Regions from separate parts of the Sporomusa rhizae genome, predicted to be linked through region 2. Evidence: riboswitches for the same ligand, from Rfam matches in the RefSeq annotation. Region 2 holds a riboswitch; the other holds the start of a gene.
What was found. Region 2 has a riboswitch for cyclic di-GMP ahead of SRRS_RS06910 (methyl-accepting chemotaxis protein). Riboswitches for the same ligand answer to the same signal wherever they lie in the genome.

Region 1: it holds a riboswitch for cyclic di-GMP, as region 2 does, so the genes downstream of both, SRRS_RS03125 (methyl-accepting chemotaxis protein) here and SRRS_RS06910 (methyl-accepting chemotaxis protein) in region 2, are expected to answer to the same signal.

The regions. Positions count from the first base shown of each region.
Region 1 is NZ_CP156925.1:687,647-692,077, reverse strand. Features, by position in the region: gene SRRS_RS03135 (energy-coupling factor ABC transporter permease) at 1-620, opposite strand, end outside; cobalamin riboswitch at 837-1,018, opposite strand; gene SRRS_RS03130 (LysR family transcriptional regulator) at 1,102-1,983, shown strand; cyclic di-GMP riboswitch class I at 2,308-2,392, shown strand; gene SRRS_RS03125 (methyl-accepting chemotaxis protein) at 2,497-4,431, shown strand, end outside.
Region 2 is NZ_CP156925.1:1,558,503-1,562,933, forward strand. Features, by position in the region: gene SRRS_RS06900 (methyl-accepting chemotaxis protein) at 1-1,361, shown strand, start outside; gene SRRS_RS06905 (hypothetical protein) at 1,439-1,603, shown strand; cyclic di-GMP riboswitch class I at 1,617-1,702, shown strand; gene SRRS_RS06910 (methyl-accepting chemotaxis protein) at 1,827-3,848, shown strand; gene SRRS_RS06915 (diguanylate cyclase) at 4,124-4,431, shown strand, end outside.

The sequences.
Region 1 (4,431 bases), 870 kb from region 2:
AGCGCAAATACCCCTAAAAATTTAAGATAGGAACCAATAAAACCGGTTGTTGTATCGGGGAATGCCATGGCTAACTGACCGGCGGTAACCATATAGGTAGTCCAATCGCCAACAGCTGCAGCCAAAAATACAGCAACTTTATCAGACAGCCCTACTTTTCGGCTGACTGTAAACAGAATCCACGCCGTAAAACTGCCGGCAATTCCCATTGAAAAAGTATTCGCTCCCCATGTGGTAATACCACCATGCGCTAATAACAGCGCTTGGAAAACCAATACAATTCCACTTAGAACTGTAGAAATAGAAGGCCCGAATAATATCGCACTTAACCCAACACCGGTAGGATGGGAGCACGAACCGGTAATTGAAGGAATTTTCAAAGCCGACAGAACAAAAATGAATGCACCAGCAAGCCCTAATAACATTTTACGCTCCGGGTAGTCTCTAATGGTTTTTGATATCTTGCTGCTTCCATACAAAATAAAAGGAAGCGTGACAATCAACCAGCCCAATGCGTATTCTTTAGGCAAAAATCCTTCCATAATATGCATGGCAAAGACGTGCGCCGGAGCCACAATGTTCATCAGTAGAAAACAAAATAACAGCTGAAAAATCTTCAAATTATTCACCTATCTTCGTTCAATTTCTTTAAGCATCTTTCTTCAAATACAAGAATTGCCCAGCATATAAAAAATAAATCTCCCGACCATACTGCGGGAGAACAGAGTTAAAAACAGCACTATTATATTGAAAAATCCCGACATAATAAACATCGGGATTTAAAACACAATACAGCCTGTCAGTGCCTTAATCTCCTCCCTATCGCTCGTAGGTCAAACAGTGATTGTTAGATAGGCAGTTCTCCTGGCTCTGAATCATCGCTTGCCCAAACCTTCCCAAGACTTTCATCCCAGTGGCATCTATGGGTTTGCTCCTCATTACAGTGGCGGGACCGCGCCGGTATTACACCGAACTTCCCTATTAAGCCTTCACAGGCACCTACCTCAGCATATAGAATTATAAGTATAAGGTAACCTGATTCACTCAGATTATGCGTACAAATTAAACAGGCAAAAAAAGAAAATATAAGGAGTCATCCATATGGAAATTCGCCAACTTAAATACTTTCTTGCCATTGCGGAAGCCAGACAGATTACCAAAGCAGCAAGCCAACTGCATATCACCCAGCCCCCTTTAAGTCAACAAATGCTTTTACTGGAAAAAGAACTTGGCGTACAGCTTTTGGAAAGAACAAAAAAACAAATTAAATTAACCGAAGCAGGTTGTATATTGCAAAACAGGGCCGAACAAATTATAGAACTCATTAACTCCACTATCAATGAAGTGCAGGAAGCGGCAAACGGTGTAAGCGGCAAGCTTAAAATCGGCACTATCACGTCCTCCGGCAGATCCCTCATACCTGAGTATATACAAAAATTTCACCAAACCTATCCCAAAGTCTCTTTTGATCTGCGTTTGGGAGACTCCCGGCGCATATTAGAACTACTGAATGCAGGCATTATAGAAATCGGATTAGTCCGTCTACCCGTTGATTCTTCACTCTATAACTACATAACCTTACCCAAAGAAAGCATGGTCATGGTTGCCCTGCCTGATACCATTACAACTAGAGATAAAGAGACATTCTCCTTTGATAAAATCAAAGACAAGCCTTTATTACTTCACCGCCGCTATGAATCTATAATTTCCGATTATTGCAGCCAAGCCGGTTTCAAACCAAATATTCTTTGTACCAGTGATGATACAACTTCCTTACTCATTTGGGCTAAGCTGGGCCTCGGAATTGCCATCGTACCGGAAACCGCCATTAATCTTCTGCAAGAATCTCCACTTTTAATACAAAAAATAACCAGTCCTGTTATCATAACCGTGGGCGCAATTATCTGGTTAAAAAAGCATTCCCTTTCAACAGCAGCAACGCATTTCATTGAAATGTTTAACAACGCAACCGGCGCTCTTTAGCTCTTAAAATCTTATAAATAAAACCTAAGGCCATATCTTATTGGCTCAGTCCACGCAAACATTGTTTCCACCTGCGTTTTTGACGCTGTACAGAGCCTGATCCGCACGTTTTACAAGTTCATCCCAATTTTTTGTATGGTAGTCGGCCATGGCTAATTCTCTATTGAACTGGTACCTTCAGGAAAAAAATAAAGCCTTTCTTTTCAGGCAGGATTTATTTTTTAACGACATATTTTTACATAAACTTAAATAATGCTCTTATTTTTTTACAGGACTTTGTCATTGTTTGGAGAAATTAGTATACAGATAGGGAAAATATGCCATGAAATTTGTCGGCAAACCATCTGAAAAGGTGGGACGCAAAGCCATGGGTCTACAGATAATGAATCTAGATCGCCAGGCTGCACCAGTGTATTTGGTGTGCCTGGCTTTTTTCTACGGGTGATATTGAAGCTGCCGTTGGTGCCCATAGGCTGGCAATCCATAAGGAAAATTGGAGGATTGAGATGTTTTATGCGACTTAACAATATTTTTACTACTTTACAGGGGAAAATGAGTCTTTTTTTGGTAATGCTGGCAATCGTTCCAGCTTTAATTATCGGCTATACGGCGAATCAACAAGCCAATTCCCTGTTGGACACAATGACGAAAAACACACACAGGGATCATGTTATCCGGGTAGCGGACCGACTGGAGCAGTATTTACATGACGGCCAGGCAAGTGTTGCCACGCTGGCGAAAACTCCATATGCCGCCGCTTTCGGTTCGGAGGATCAAACTGCTGTGATGCGTTCCTTTTATGAAGGCAATGGTATGTTTGAACTGATCTTTTGTGTGGATACCCAGGGAATGATAAAAAATACGTGGCCCAAAACCGATTTTGGCGGTAAAAAGGATTTTGCCGATCGCCAGTGGTTTAAGGATGTGGCGGCCGCGCAGAAGCCGGTTATTTCCGATACCTATGTTTCCGCCTTTACCCAGCAGGCCACGGCGCCGGTGATAGCGCCGCTTGTAAATAAGGAAGGACAGATTGTCGGCTATATCGGCGGCAATCTGAAACTCGACAATGTAACCGCCCTGGCACAAGGGCTTAATGCCGGTAATACCGGTAAAGGTGTTGTACTCGATAAGAAATCTTTTTATCTAACGGACAGCCGTGATGAAACCAAGTCAAAACAACATGAACTGTTTAGCGGGCAGAACGTTCTGGACATGACTAAATCCCCGGAAGCGCAAGCCAAATATCTGGGACGGCAATTGACGGCTTTTGCCCCTGTCGGTGAGACGGGTTGGGCCGTGTTGTCCTTTCAGGACATTGCAGAATCCATGTCCAGTGCGGATGATCTTCGCAACCTGATTATTGTGGTCCTTCTGCTGTCTTGCGTTATGCTTGCCGCTATCGGCTTTTTTGCCGTACGAAAAATCAGTCGTCCCATTACCGCTATATCCTCGGTTGCATCGCAAATTGCCAGCGGTCATATTGTTACTCCGGCAGTTACTTATACCGGTCAGGATGAAATCCGGCAGTTGGTGGACTCCTTCCGGGTAATGGCGGAAAATATCCGGCAGTTGATCCGGCAAACAGGCGATGCGGCGAATGCCACAGCAATGTCTGCGGATCAGTTGGCAGCAAGTTCGAAACAAAGCGCAGAAGCATCCGGCCAAATCGCCATGTCGGCTGGTGAGGTGGCAGCAGGGTCGGAAACGCAGCGTCAGGCGGTGGATGATACTACCTTGTTGGTCCAATCTATTTCTGACAAGCTGCAGCATATTGTGTCCGTTGTCGATGAGGTTGTGAACAATTCACAGGGAACCGCCAAAGCAGCGGGAGACGGCAACAACAAAATTGAATTAGCCGTCCGTCAAATGAATGCCATTGAAGATACAGTGTCCAATCTTGCCAAAGTTGTCGGGCAGATGGGAGAACAATCCGACAAAATAGGCCAAATTATCGATACCATTTCCGGTATTGCCAAACAAACCAATCTGCTCGCACTGAATGCCGCTATCGAATCGGCCAGGGCCGGTGAACACGGACGGGGATTTGCCGTCGTTGCCGAAGAAGTAAAGAAACTGGCTGAGCAATCGGAGGTGGCGGCCGCTCAAATCGCCGAACTTATTATGGCGATGCAATCCAGCAGCGGCAATGCGGTTGTTGCTATGTCGGAAGGCAGTAAACAGGTTCAGTCGGGGTCAGAGGCGGTCAGGGCCGCCGGAGTAGCCTTCGGCGAAATTGTCACATTGATTGAAACAACAAAATCAGGCATAGGCAGTGTTGCCGAGGATGTGCAGCAAATGGCCTCAGCCGGTACGCAAATTGCCGGGCAGATGAAGAATATTGATCGTATAAGCCGGGAAAATGCCTCTCATGTTCAGTCTGTGTCGGCTGCTACTGAGGAACAAAGCGCTTCTTTGGAAGAAATCGCTGCGTCGAGTCAGGAATTGCAG
Region 2 (4,431 bases):
TATGGAATAGAATTCTGGTTAAAGATGAAAACCCGCAGTTACGGAGACTGGGTGAACTGATGCAGACCGGCAAGCGAGATAATGTGGAGGTCAAAGTAAATGAGACCAATTACCGTGTATCCATTGTTCCTGTTGGTCTCTATGACTGGTCTATAGCGGTATTCACACCAACATATGAGTTAATTAACCAAGCGAAGCTAAACCATATCCGGTATCTTTTTTATGGTGGGATACTTGTAACCATTTCGATTTTAGTAATCGTTTCCTTACTGATGGCCAATCGAATTGTTCGGCCAATTAATAAATTAACTAATGAATTGCGAGAGCTGTCGGAAAAAGGGGGAGATTTGTCCCGGAAAATTAGGGTTGATAGTTCTGACGAGATCGGTGAGCTTGGAAATTATGTTAATCAATTCTTGGGGAATATTCGTGAAATAGTAAAACGGGTTACAAATACCAGTGAGCAGCTGGCTGCATCTTCCGAAGAACTTACCGCAAGTGCTGAGCAGTCGACCCAAGCCGTAAATCAGGTAGCAAATTCTATCAGTAACGTGGCGGAAGGTACTGAAAAGCAGTTGAAGGCTGTGAATGATACAACAACGGTAGTTGGCCAGATGGCAGCAGGTATTCAGCAAATTGTAGCCAGCATGAACACTGTCGCCGGAACTTCGACTGAGTCAGCTGAAGCTGCGCAGCAAGGCAACAAAATGTTAGAAAAAGCGATCAAACAGATGAAGCATATCGAGAATACGGTAAACCGATCTTCGGAAGTGGTAATTAAGCTAGGTGATCGCTCCAAAGAAATCGGCCAGATTGTTGATGCCATTGACGGAATTGCCGGTCAGACGAATTTACTTGCATTAAATGCCGCTATCGAAGCCGCACGCGCTGGGGAAGCGGGCAGAGGATTCGCGGTAGTAGCCGAGGAAGTGCGCAAATTGGCCGAGCAGTCTCAGGAAGCGGCAAAACAAATAGGTGCTCTTATTAATGAAATACAGCAGAATACAGATAAAGCCGTAGTAGCTATGAAAGAAGGGACAGGGGAAGTAAGGGGTGGAACTGAAGCCGTAATTGGAGCCGGAAAAACCTTTATTGAAGTTTTCGAGGCATTTCATGAAGTTTCGAAGCAGATCAGGGGAATTTCTGCAGCTGCCAAGGATATGCTTAGCGGAAGCGATCAAATTGTAGGCTCAATCCATGAAATTGATAGTATCACTAAAGACACAGCCGGCCAAGCGCAGAATGTTTCAGCCGCTACCCAAGAGCAGTTCGCGCAAATGGAGGAAGTTACCGAATCTAGCAGGGAATTAGCTAAACTAGCTGGAGAATTACAAATGATTGTTGCTAGGTTTAAGTTGTAAAGGGTATTGTAGGAGCAAGACAAAGTAAATCTATTAAAAAGACGGCATCATCGTAAAGGTGGTGCCGTCTTTAACTATTGTTCGCAGAGGAAGTTCGTAAACTGGCTGAGCAGTTACAAGAGGCTGCTAAACATATTGCCAGTCTGATTTCGGAAATTCAGACGGAAACGGATAGCGCTGTCATTATAACTTTATTAATGGAAATAACTTTATTAATTGACGAAATTTGTCATATGGTATAAAATAAAGTAATAAATGGATATTTGGCAAACCATCTGAAAAGTTGGGGCGCAAAGCTATGGGTCTAAGGACAATTGGTCTATGATTGCCAGGTTGCTAGTCAATTGTAAATAGTAGCACCTTGCTTAGGCGGGTGCTCTTTTTATTTTTTGATAGGGTTTGAATAGACATGCTTAGCTTGAAAAACTGAACACGATAACAAGCACAGAACGGAGGAATTAATGCATGAATTTGTCTAAGTGGATTGGAAAAAGTATTCAGGTAAAAGTTACTGCTGTTTTAGTGGTTGGATTATTAATTACGTTAAGCATTTTAGGGCTCTGTAACTTTTATAATGCAAAAGGAATTCTGGTGTCAGATGCCGAGGAGGATATTACCCATCGAGCAGATGCCTATGCAAGGGAAGTTGGCATGTGGATAGCAACTCGCGAAGCTGAGGTTTCGATATTGGCCACTAATCAAAGTGTTGTTAGCGGCAATACCGAAGCGACTCTCGCTTATTTAAGAGAAGAAGTCAAACGTAATCCTATCTATTCACGTTTTTGGATTGTGGATGCCAAAGGGCAAGCTATCCATACAACAGGTGATAGAACGAACATTGCTGACCGCGAATACTTTAAACAGGTTATTTCTACTGGTGAGGTAACAACCACAGATCCTGTTATTTCAAAAGTAGATGGTAATATGGTAGTATCTGTAGTTGCACCAATCCGAAAAAATAACCAGATTGTGGGTGTATTAGGCGGAACGGTTACGGTTGACACACTGACTAAGCGAATAAATGAAATTAAGGTTGCACAAAGTGGTTACGCTTATGTAATCCAGGAAAAAGGATTAACAATCATTCATCCGGATAAGGAACAAGTAATGCAGACAAATGTCCTAACAGATCCGAATGCAAATAATGAGTTGAAAAATATAACGAATAAAATGATAAACGCGGAAAATGGAATTAGTAATTATGAGGAAAGCGGCATTAAGAGATATGTTGCCTATGCTCCTATACCTGGAAATCACTGGAGTTTAGGAATTAATGTGCCGGAAGATGAAATTTTAGTAAAACTAACGCCGTTTACTAGGTCCTCACTTATTACAATAGGATTAATTCTTATTGCCACTTGTGGGTTTGGTATTCTGGTTTCAAAACGTTTGACGAAACCAATTATAAGACTGAATGAAGCTATTAAGAAGATAGCTGAGGGTGACTTAACTTCCAAGGTGGTTGCTACGGGTACGGTCAAGACACGTGGTAGCGAAGACAAAGATGAGTTAGAGACGATGGCGCTGCATTTCGATATTATGGCGGAAAAACTGCGGGGCATGGTTCGACAAATCTCTACTTCGGCAGAGCAAGTTGCAGCATCTTCGGAGGAACTTACGGCAAGTGCGGAACAATCGTCGCTAGCTGTCAATCAGGTAGCCGAATCTATAACGGAAGTGGCCGCAGGAAGTTCTTCTCAGCTTCAAGCAGTAGATGTTACCACTGTTGCTGTTGAAAAAATGTCTGCTAGTATACAACAGGTAGCCTCGCATTCCGGCAATGTTGCTGCAACTGCGGAAAAGACTGCTCTTGCTGCCGAAAGTGGTGGTAAGGCAATAGAAGATACTACCCAACAAATGGCGAATATTGAAAAAACAGTAGTAAGTTCGGCCGAGGTAGTTGCTAAACTCGGCGATCGTTCCAAAGAGATCGGTCAGATTGTTGATACAATCGCCGGCATTGCCGGCCAAACAAATCTCCTGGCGTTAAATGCCGCTATTGAGGCAGCCCGTGCCGGTGAACAGGGGAGAGGGTTTGCGGTAGTAGCCGAAGAAGTTCGTAAGCTTGCCGAGCAGTCTCAGGAAGCGGCAAAACACATCGCATTACTTATTGGTGAAATACAAAATGATACTGAACAGGCAGTTGCGGTGATGTCTGAAGGTACGACAGAAGTTAAGCGCGGTACAGAAGTAGTTCATAAAGCAGGCAAGGCTTTTGGGGAAATATTGAACTTGATTGAACAGGTATCTGAGCAAGTGAATGACATCTCTGCTGCGATTCAGCAGGTGGCAGGCGGCAGTGAGCAAATTGTTTCTTCAATAAAGGAAATCGATAGAATAAGCAGAGAAACAGCAGGATTTACGCAGACGGTTTCGGCCTCCACTGAAGAACAGTCTGCATCGATGGAAGAGATAGCCGCCTCTAGTGAAGCTTTGGCTAAAATGTCTGAAGAGCTCAGATCAGTAATAGCCCAATTCAAAGTATAAGGTTTATGGGTGGTAAAACCTGCTTTTGTTAACACAAATTTGGAAATTGGTTTCAAGATAATAAGTAAAAGGAAGACGATACAGGCAAGCCCTGTTCCTTGGGAACAGGGCTTGCTTTTGTTTTCTCCCCAATAGTTATTATGTAACAAATAACAGTGAGATAACATAATATATCAGAGAGAAAGATGTTTATGAAAAAAGTCTAAAAACAGAGCTCAACTGGAACATATAACGAATTAACATAATTTATTAAATTAAAAAGAGAGGTGAGCGGAATGGAACTTTCTTTTTATAAGATACTGTTAGATTATCTTTATGATGGTGTGTATTTTGTCAATAAGGATAGAAAAATAATCTATTGGAATACAAGCGCCGAAAGTTTAACGGGATATTCCAGTAAAGACGTTGTAGGTTGCTATTGTTATAACAATATACTCAAACATACTAATTGCGAGGGATGCTTACTTTGTCGTGGAGAATTGTGTCCGTTAGCTAAGACGCTAAAAGACGGTTTCCCAAGAGAAGAAGAATTGTATCTTCTGCATAAGAATGGACATCGGATTCCTATTTTAGTTCGAATTTC